2 regions of the Caloramator sp. CAR-1 genome follow, and region 2 is predicted to be linked to the other one. Evidence: a T-box and tRNA genes for the amino acid it is inferred to sense, from the RefSeq annotation. Region 2 holds a T-box; the other holds one or more tRNA genes.

What was found. The T-box of region 2 lies ahead of ileS (isoleucine--tRNA ligase). A T-box ahead of a tRNA ligase gene usually reads a tRNA of that ligase, here a tRNA-Ile.
Region 1: it encodes a tRNA-Ile, which carries the amino acid that the T-box ahead of ileS (isoleucine--tRNA ligase) is inferred to sense. The anticodon was not compared.

What each region holds. Positions count from the first base shown of each region.
Region 1 covers NZ_JAUONW010000037.1:89,829-94,966, reverse strand. Annotated here, with positions in the region: gene Q3V94_RS10245 (MerR family transcriptional regulator) at 1-296, opposite strand, end outside; gene Q3V94_RS10240 (MBL fold metallo-hydrolase) at 385-1,779, opposite strand; tRNA gene Q3V94_RS10235 (tRNA-Glu) at 1,884-1,958, shown strand; tRNA gene Q3V94_RS10230 (tRNA-Ile) at 1,962-2,038, shown strand; tRNA gene Q3V94_RS10225 (tRNA-Phe) at 2,048-2,123, shown strand; gene Q3V94_RS10220 (CotS family spore coat protein) at 2,148-3,203, opposite strand; gene Q3V94_RS10215 (M20 family metallopeptidase) at 3,283-4,449, opposite strand; gene Q3V94_RS10210 (LD-carboxypeptidase) at 4,442-5,138, opposite strand, start outside.
Region 2 covers NZ_JAUONW010000016.1:14,707-19,844, reverse strand. Annotated here, with positions in the region: gene Q3V94_RS04735 (4Fe-4S binding protein) at 1-96, shown strand, start outside; gene Q3V94_RS04730 (hypothetical protein) at 124-249, opposite strand; gene Q3V94_RS04725 (YggS family pyridoxal phosphate-dependent enzyme) at 670-1,353, shown strand; gene Q3V94_RS04720 (cell division protein SepF) at 1,365-1,790, shown strand; gene Q3V94_RS04715 (RNA-binding protein) at 1,806-2,561, shown strand; gene Q3V94_RS04710 (DivIVA domain-containing protein) at 2,573-3,049, shown strand; T-box leader at 3,106-3,301, shown strand; gene ileS (isoleucine--tRNA ligase) at 3,351-5,138, shown strand, end outside.

The DNA of each region.
Region 1 (5,138 bases), on a different contig from region 2:
GAAGACTTGTTGATACCATTTATTACTTCCATTTTTCCAACACTTGTTACAGCGATTTCTTCATTAGCAGAAACATCTATGCTGCCTATTAGCTTTTTTATCTGTTGATTGCTGTATCCTTCCTCTTGATATTTTTTAATAAGCAAAAGTAAGTTTAGATCTCTTTCTTTAAATATTCTCCTTCCATTGACATCCCTTTCTATTTTTAAATCGAATTCCTTTTCATAGTACCTTACGGCAGATGGCCTATAACCAGTTTTTTCACATATTTCTTTAAAGGTATATGACCTTTCCATAAAATCACCCCATTTTAATATTTCTTCGATAAAGCAAATAATCCTTTATATAAATGGGGTTTTTTAGTCCAAAAATTTCACCAACAATCTACAAAATATATTCTTCAAGGTATTCTGGGATAACGCAAGATGTCGAACTTACTGTTTCCAGTATAGCCTTTAAATTCATAGCTGTTTCTATTTCACCATGGGTTATAAATACTTTTTTGTTGACTCCTTTATTAATTCCTTTATACCATTTTAAGAGACCTTGTAAATCGGCATGTCCAGAAAGACCAGGCATATTAATTATCTTTGCATTAACTGCAATTTCTTCACCAAATATTTTTACCTTTTTTGCCCCGTCTAAGATTCTTCGTCCTAATGTTCCTTCTGCCTGATAACCAACAAAAACAATCGCTGACTCCTTTTTCCACAGATTATATTTTAAATGATGTTTAATCCTCCCTGCCTCACACATTCCACTTGAGGAAATGATTACAACTCCGCTTTTATTGTTAAGCTCCATTGATTCTTCTTTTGTTTTTACAAAAGTTAAATTTTTAAATTCTAAAACATCATTATCAAAAGATAACATATTTAATGCCTCTTCATCATAACATTCCTTATGTTTTTTAAAAATCTCAGTTGCTTCTTCTGCTAAGGGACTATCAAGATATATTTGGATATTAATAAAATCTTTTCGCTTTTCAATATCAATATATTTATTTAAAAGATATAATATCTCCTGGGTTCTTCCTACTGCAAAGGATGGAATTATTACATTACCATTATTTTTTATAGTATTTAATATGATTGCATATAAGCTTTGAACCTCACTTGGAATAGAATGGAATCTATTTCCATAGGTAGACTCAATGATTAAGTAATCCGCATAATCTATATACTCATAATCTTTAATAATAGGTATATTTATGTTCCCTAAATCCCCAGAAAATACAATTTTCTTTGTAACACCATCATCTTTTATAAATAATTCTACAATTGATGAACCTAATAGATGCCCCGCATCCTTTAAATTTATATATATATCATTATCAATTCTTTGCACGTGGTTGTATGGAACTGCAACTAAATAGTCTTTTACTTTGTCTCCATCTTCTGCGGTATACAAAGGTTCTATTAATGGCAATCCCTTTCTTTGGCGTTTTTTGTTCTCATTTATGGCATCCATTTCTTGAATATGCCCACTATCAACTAACATTATTTTTGCAAGATCTTGAGTTGCAGAGGTGCAAAAAATCGATCCTTTAAAGCCTTTCTTTACAAGTAGTGGTAATCTTCCTGAATGGTCTATGTGGGCATGGGTTAAAATTACAAAGTCTATTTCCTCTGGATTAAATGGAAAATTGCTTTGATTGGTCTTTGATTCTTTACCTTGAAACAAACCACAGTCTACTAAAAATTTTCTTTCACTTGTTTCAATTAAATAGCAGGAACCTGTAACAGATTTAGCTGCCCCGCAAAATTTTATTTTTATCATAATATCCCCCTTAAAAAATTTATAAAAAAAGTATTGACATATCGTTAATACCATGATATATTATTACATGTCAGGTCGCTCTTATAAAGATTGTAACTGAATATGGCCCCTTGGTCAAGTGGTTAAGACATCGCCCTTTCACGGCGGTAACAGGGGTTCGAATCCCCTAGGGGTCACCATTAGGGCCTTTAGCTCAGCTGGCTAGAGCAACCGGCTCATAACCGGTCGGTCCGGGGTTCGAGTCCCTGAAGGCCCACCAATTTAATACGGCCAGATAGCTCAGTAGGTAGAGCAGGGGACTGAAAATCCCCGTGTCGCTGGTTCGATTCCGGCTCTGGCCACCAAAAAAGCAGCTTTTAAGCTGCTTTTTATTTTATCAAATAATTTTCAATAAATTTATTAATAAATTCTTCTCTTTTATCCTTTAACCTTATTTCTTTGTTTAGCTTTTTTAAATATTTTTCCTCGCTCCATTCCTTTCTTTTTAAGTATCTTTTCTTCCCCAGCTTCCAGAATCTATGAGGAATAATCAAATGTCCCAAAAATATCTCAAATTCATCCCTTGCAATTTTTCTAATTTCATCGTAAGCAAAAATTAAGTCCTTTGCTATCTCAAAGTTCCATTCAATATAACTTTTATTCATTATTCTTCTTATAAACTTTGCCAAATCATATATAGGAAGATCATATATAACGCTGTCTAAATCAATAAGAAACATCTTACCATTATTATTGATTAAAAGATTTTGATAATAAAAACTATCATGACAAATTAATCTTTCATTTTTGGCCTTTTCACAAAGTCTTTTATAGGATTCCTTGCTAAATATTTGAAGCGCTTTATCGCAAAGCTTTAAATTGAAATCTATTAATTTATAATACTCCTCATCAAAATACGTTTTTAAGATTTTACTTGTAATAATACTCTTAAATTTTAAAAGGTCCTTTTTTATACTCAAAACTTTCTTTTCCCATTTGTTATAATTGCTTTTTATTTTAAATGAATTTATATGAAAGCCCTTCGATTTATTATGAAAGTCTGCCAAAAAAGCACAAGCCTGTTTTAAAACATTTATATCTTTAAAATCACACTCAGAACCTTCTATCCAACTGGTCAGATAATAATATCTTTTATTATATTTTATAACATCTTTTCCATCCACCGTTTTAATATAATCGGCCACCCCGTCAAAACCATTGTCCTTTAAAAATCTTGTTAAGTGATATCCTATTGAAGCTTTTTTATCATTATGTTTAAATTCCTTTAAGCAATAAATAGACCTTTCTGTATTTACTTTAAAGGCACTTCTTACCTTTTCTACTGATGTTGGGGTAATATTATAATGGTTTAATAGTATTGTATTTATTTTTTTTAGATATTCATCTGTTATATATTTGTTAAGTTCTGATATTCTTTTTTTCATAAAAAGCACCTTGAAATATTCTTTTATATGATTATATTTTTATTATTTGTTTTTTATACATTTATCAGTTATGATAATATTACTTATGATTATTTAAAAAACTATATGCATTAATACATTGAATAGCTGTCCCTATCCATAGACATTCTTCATCGATATCAAAATAGCTTCCATGGGCAGGATTTACAATGCCCTTCAACTCATTCCTACAGCCTAATTTATAATATAATCCGGGCACTATTTTAGTATAATATGCAAAATCCTCTACCCCCATACCTGGTTTTGGAAGTTCAATAACCCTTATCTTATCCAGTTCACTAAGTTCCTTTATAAATGTGTTATAAAGTTTATCATCGTTCGAAAAAGAAGGGTAACTCTCTTTTAAGTCTAATGTGACTCTGGCTCTATACATATTGGCAGTCATTTTTACAATTTCTTCTACTCTTTTTAGGACAAAACTTCTGACATCATCACCTAAAGTTCTTATAATACCCTCTAATTCAACCCTTCTTGCCACTGCATTTGCCGCTGTTCCTCCACTTATTTTTCCAACAGTTATTACAGCCGAATCTGTTGCTGCAATCTCCCTTGAAATTATAGATTGCAAATTATCTATAATTTTTGCTGCAATTAAGATGCTATCAATTCCATCTTGGGGATATGCACCATGGGAACCTTTACCTTCAACAATAATTTTAAAAGGATTCGACGCAGCTGCAACTATTCCCTTTTTTACACCAATAGTCCCAACATCCAAAGTTTCGTCAATATGTAAAGCATATATTGCCTTTACATCCTTTAACGCTCCAAATTCAATCATATCCCTTGCCCCACCGTCAGTTTCTTCTGCCGGTTGGAATATAAGCCTAACCCTTCCCCCTAAGTTATCTTCATATTTTTTTAAAATAATTGCTGCACCTATCTGGATTGCTGTGTGGGCATCGTGACCACAGGCGTGCATAAGACCTGGTTTTAATGATTTATATGAAACATCTTTTAAGTCCTCAATTTCAAGGGCATCCATATCCGCACGTAATGCAACTATATTTTCACCTTCCCCTATCTCAGCAACAATTCCACAATTATCGTATCTTTTGTATTTAATTCCATAATCTTTTAAATATGACTCAACAAGTCCTGCTGTAAATTTTAAATCTCTATCAATCTCTGGGTTTTTGTGTAATTCCCTCCTTATAAATACAAGTTCCCTTTGAATGCTTTTTGCTTCATTAAAAAAATTAATCATAAAAAACTGCCTCCTCCGAAAAAGAAAGATTATTATCTTCAATTTTTACTTTTATTCCAATTGGAATAGTGATTTTTATCTTTCCATGTCCGGCTTCCAATCCATAATAAACAGGAATTTTAATTTCTCTGAAAAAGTTCATTAAAACTTGATGTAGGGTAAAGCTTTTTTCATCAAGAGATTCACAGTTTGTAAATTGTCCAATTATTATTGCTTTTAGTTTATCAAATATACCGGCATATTTCAATGTTTGGAGCATTCTATCGATTTTATAAGGTTCTTCGTTTATATCCTCAATAAACAAAACCTTATCTTTAAAATCAATATTATATTTTGTTCCAATGAGGGAAACTAATACCGAAAGATTACCTCCAATTATAACTCCTTCTGCTTGTCCAGGATTTATACATTTTAAATTTATTTTATACCTTCTTATATTCCCTTGTAAACTTTCTAATAGCATTTTCAAATTAATATCGTTAAAAAGATCACCTGTTGCCACCATCGGTCCGTGAAAGCAAATACATTTTGTTTTATTATAAATAACATTCAAAAGTGCGGTAATATCGCTGTATCCGACGAATATCTTTGGATTATTTCTAACGCCGTTCCAATCGATTTTATCCAGCAATCTTATTGAACCATATCCTCCCCTTAGGCAAAAAATTGCATCGATATCCCTTCTTTTA
Region 2 (5,138 bases):
GACAATAAAAAAGAACCTTTTTTGGATTTTAAATGTTCTAAGTGCCTTGAATGTATAAAAGAATGTCCCAATAATAGTTTAAAACTAGAGATATAAATTTAAAGTCCCCATTTGGGGACTTATTTAAAATGCAAAATAATCGTTCATTTTTATACATCCTTGATTTTTTGTAGGATTCTTTTTTTCCTTTTTATTTGTAGTTTTTATTATTACGTCCTCTTTTACCTTTGTTATATTGCCGATTTCCATTATATCAACTCCTTTACTTTTTTATTGGTTCTTGGTTCGGCTCTAGGTAAAAGATTCATCCTCTTTGTGGTAAACCTTTTTTAAAAAGGTCTCCACATTTATAAGAAACATTATAAAACCTCCCAATCATATATGTTTATTTATCTACTTATATAATAACATTAGCTGTTGTATAATACAAATCTTGTTAAATTGTATAAAAAATATTTAATAGCTTCTATGAGCTTTTAAATACAATAGGTTCTGCTTTCCTCAATTCTTCTACAATCTCCTCCGTTTTCCTATATACTTTATTGTAAAATGCTTGAGTTTTCAAAAAATTAATATTAAAATTAAATATAAATGAAAAATGAAGGATTTTTTATTTATATGTAGAATTATATCATTGGACAATATTCACCAGTAATAAGGGGTGATTTTATGGCAATCGCAGAAAATATTGAAGCAGTATTAAAAAAAATAGATGAAGCAGCATGCAAAATTGGTAAGAAAAGAGATGATATCACATTAGTAGCTGTAAGCAAAATGCATCCTGTAGAAAAAATTTTGGAAGCTAAAAAATATGGATTGTCTATTTTTGGAGAAAGTAAAGCACAGGAATTACTTCAAAAGTATGAAATGGTTCCTGATGTTAAATGGCATTTTATAGGTCATCTACAACGAAATAAAGTAAAATATATAATAGATAAAGTAGATCTTATCCAGTCTTTAGACAGTATAGAACTTGCTCAAGAAATAGATAAAAGAGCTAAAAAAATAGGGAAAAAGATGCCAGTTTTAATTGAAATTAATATAGGAAAAGAACCTAGTAAGTCTGGTATTTATGAAGAAGAACTTGATGAATTTGTCAAAAAAGTTTCGGAGTTTGAAAATATAATTTTAAGTGGAATAATGACAATACCACCTGTAACTGAGGATAAAAATAAAACAAGGGATTATTTTAAAAGAATGCGATTTTTATTTGAAACATTAAAGCAATTTGATTTACCTAACAGTAATATAAAGTTCTTATCCATGGGCATGACGGATGATTTTGATATTGCTATTGAAGAAGGAGCTAATATTGTTCGAGTAGGAACCGGTATTTTTGGTAGGAGAATGTAAGGAGGGATATTATGCCAAATAAGATTTTAAAGCCCTTTAATAAGGTTATGGGGGTATTAGGCTTAGGAGAAGAAGAGGAAGAGGAAATAAAAGAGGAAGAAGATAAAGAGATTGAAGGAATAAACAAAGTAGTTAGTATAAATAGTTTTAAGACTATGTTCCCTAAAGTGTTATTAAAAAGGCCCCAAGAATTAGAAGATACTATAGACATCATAGAAGCTATAAAGGAGAAGAAGATAGTTGTTTTAAATATGGTTAATTTAGACCGTGATCTTGCACAAAGAATGTTAGATATAATTGTTGGTGGTTCTTATGCTTTAGGAGGGGACATAGAAGAAATAGCAAAATCTGTTTACCTTGTTGCCCCTGAGGCAGTAGAAATAACAAATGAACTTAAGGAGCATTTCGATAAGGGAACATTTATTAACTTTGACTAATGGCAGGGTGATGGCATGAATCAGATTAACATAAAAGGCTTTATTATTGATAAAAATACATATCTTTCTTTTTTAAACAAGATAGATCAATCTAAAAAATGGCAAACAGTTTTTACAGATTTTTTAAACCCAGAGGAGCAGGCTGCGTTAAAGGAGCTCTGTTCTGATGAAGGTGTAGAAGTTTGTTTTTTTGATGAAGGTAAGCTAGAAAGAACAATAGCTAAGCTTGGTTTGAATGATGATATAGAGTATCCTATCGATGTTCTTAAAATAGAAGGCAATTTTAAATTTGAACAGTTAGAGCATAGGGATTATTTAGGTGCTATTTTATCTTTAGGCATAAAAAGGGAAAAAATAGGCGATATTAACGTTTATGAAGATGGAGCTGAGGTTTACGTATTAAAAGAATTAAGCGATTATATTTTATTGAATTTAACACAAATAAAACATACAAGTGTAAAAATAAAGAAAATATCATTACAAGAAGCTCGTGAAAAACAAGTAAAATTTAAAGAATTTAATATAAATATTGCTTCACTGAGACTTGATGCTATTGTTGCGGAATTAATTGGAGTTTCAAGGAATAAAGCATCAGAGCTCATACGCAATGAGAAGGTTAAATTAAACTTTAAACTGATAAAAGAAGTAGATAAAAAAGTTGACCCTAATTCTGTGTTATCTATAAAAGGTTATGGGAGATTTCAACTTGGCGAATGCCTTGGAACAACGCGCAACGGTAGATTTGTGTTTAACGCAAAGAAAATTATTTAGGAGGGTTTGATATGACAATAACACCTAATGATATTGCTAATAAAGAATTTAAGAAGGTTTTTAGAGGGTATGATGCAGATGAAGTAGATGAGTTTCTTGACCAAATAGTTGAGGAGTATGAAAAAATTTACAAGGAAAACTTGAATTTAAAGGAGAAAATAAGCACATTGAATGAAAAAATCGAACATTATGCAAATATAGAATCAACATTACAAAATACGCTTGTATTAGCTCAATCTGCTGCAGAACAGGCAAAGGAAAACTCAAAAAAAGAAGCTGAAATGATTTTAAACAATGCTAAGGAAAAGTCTGAAGAGCTTATTAAGGATGCTCAAAATAGAGCTAATCAAATTATTTCAGAGGCACAACAAAGGGTCCTCGAAATTAATAAAGAGTATGAAATGCTTAGACAAGAATTTAATATGTTTAGATCAAGATTTAAAGGGCTATTACAGGCACAACTTGAAACCATTGAAAAGTTTGAATGATTAATTATATTGACATCAATTACATATTGTAGTATATTTATGAATAAATTTAATATTATGATACGATGAAAGGGACGAGTAGATAGCATGGGGTTTTACAGAGAGTGGGGGAAGGTGAAAGCCCATAAACTACCAGCTATTGAAAATCACCCTTGAGTAGCAGGCTGAATTTTAGTAAGCTGTGCCGGCATAGCCGTTATTATAATTAAGATATAAATTTGGGTGGTACCGCGAGCAGACTTCGCCCCATGGTGAGGTCTGCTTTTTATTTTGGAAAAAATATACAGGAGGAGGATTTAGCATGGATTATAGCAAAACGCTCAATTTGCCACAAACAGAGTTTGCTATGAGGGCCAATTTACCACAAAAGGAACCTAATATTTTAAAGGAATGGGAAGATATTGATATTTATAAAAAAGCTCTTGAAAAGAATAAAGGGAAAACTCCATTTATTCTTCATGATGGACCACCTTATGCTAATGGCGATATCCATCTAGGACATACTCTAAACAAAATATTAAAAGATATGATAAACAAATATAAGACTATGAGAGGCTTTTATGCACCTTATGTTCCGGGATGGGATACTCATGGTCTTCCAATTGAACTTCAGGCATTAAAGAAATTAGGTATAAAGGTCCATGATGTGTCAACTATTGAGTTTAGAAATATGTGTAGGGATTACGCCCTTGAGCAGGTGGAAAGACAAAAGGAACAGTTTAAACGTTTAGGAGTTATAGGAGACTGGGAAAATCCTTATCTTACGTTATCACCGGAATTTGAGGCTAAGCAGATAGAGATTTTTGGAGATATGGCTCAAAAGGGATATATTTATAAAGGGCTAAAACCTGTGTATTGGTGCCCATCCTGTGAAACTGCCCTTGCAGAAGCAGAAATAGAATATGATGATGAAACTTCAAATTCAATTTATGTTAAATTTAGATTATTGGATGATAAAGGTTTATTTAAGGATCTTGGCGTTAACCTTAATAATATTTATTATGTAATATGGACGACAACAACTTGGACGTTACCTGCTAACCTTGCTATATGTCTAGGACCTGACTTTGATTATGTGCTTGCTAAGTTCAATGAAGAGGTGTATATAGTTGCTAAGGAACTTCTTGAAAATGTTAAAAAAGCTGCAAAACTTGAAGGAGAAGAAATTTTAGCAACCTTTAAAGGATATGAACTTGAAGGACAGGTATGCCATCATCCCTTCTTTGATAGAGAATCATTAATAATAGTTGGCGAACACGTTACATTAGAATCAGGAACAGGATGTGTTCATACAGCACCAGGACATGGGGAAGAGGACTTTTATATAGGTCAAAAATATGGATTAGAAGTATTAAATCCTGTTGATGGTAAAGGAAGATTTACTGAGCTTGCAGGCAAATATGCTGGATTAACATATAAGGAAGGGAACAAGGCTATTCTACAGGATTTAAGAGAAAGCAATATGCTTCTTGCAGAGGAAAAGATTACCCACTCCTATCCACATTGCTGGAGATGTAAAAACCCAATTATTTTTAGAGCAACAGAACAGTGGTTTGCTTCAATAGAAGGCTTTAGAAAGTCAGCAATAGAAGCCATAAAGGAAGTAAAATGGATTCCAGAGTGGGGAGAAGATAGAATTGAAAGCATGGTTGCTGAACGTGGCGATTGGTGTATTTCAAGGCAAAGAACATGGGGAGTTCCAATTCCAATCTTCTATTGTGAAGAGTGCGGTAAGGAATTGGTTGATAAAAATATTATTTACCATGTAGCAGAGATTTTCAGACAAAAAGGGTCAAATGCTTGGTTTGAATTAGAAGCAAAGGATCTTCTACCAGAAGGAACGAAGTGCGGATGTGGCTCGGATAAATTTAGAAAAGAAACTGATATTATGGATGTTTGGTTTGACTCAGGTTCAAGCCATGTAGGGGTATTAGAGACAAGGGATGAGCTAAGCTGGCCAGCTGACCTTTATATAGAAGGTAACGACCAATATAGAGGGTGGTTCCAATCTTCACTTTTAACATCGGTTGCAACAAGAGAAAAGGCACCATATAAGATGGTTATAACTCATGGTATGGTTGTTGATGGT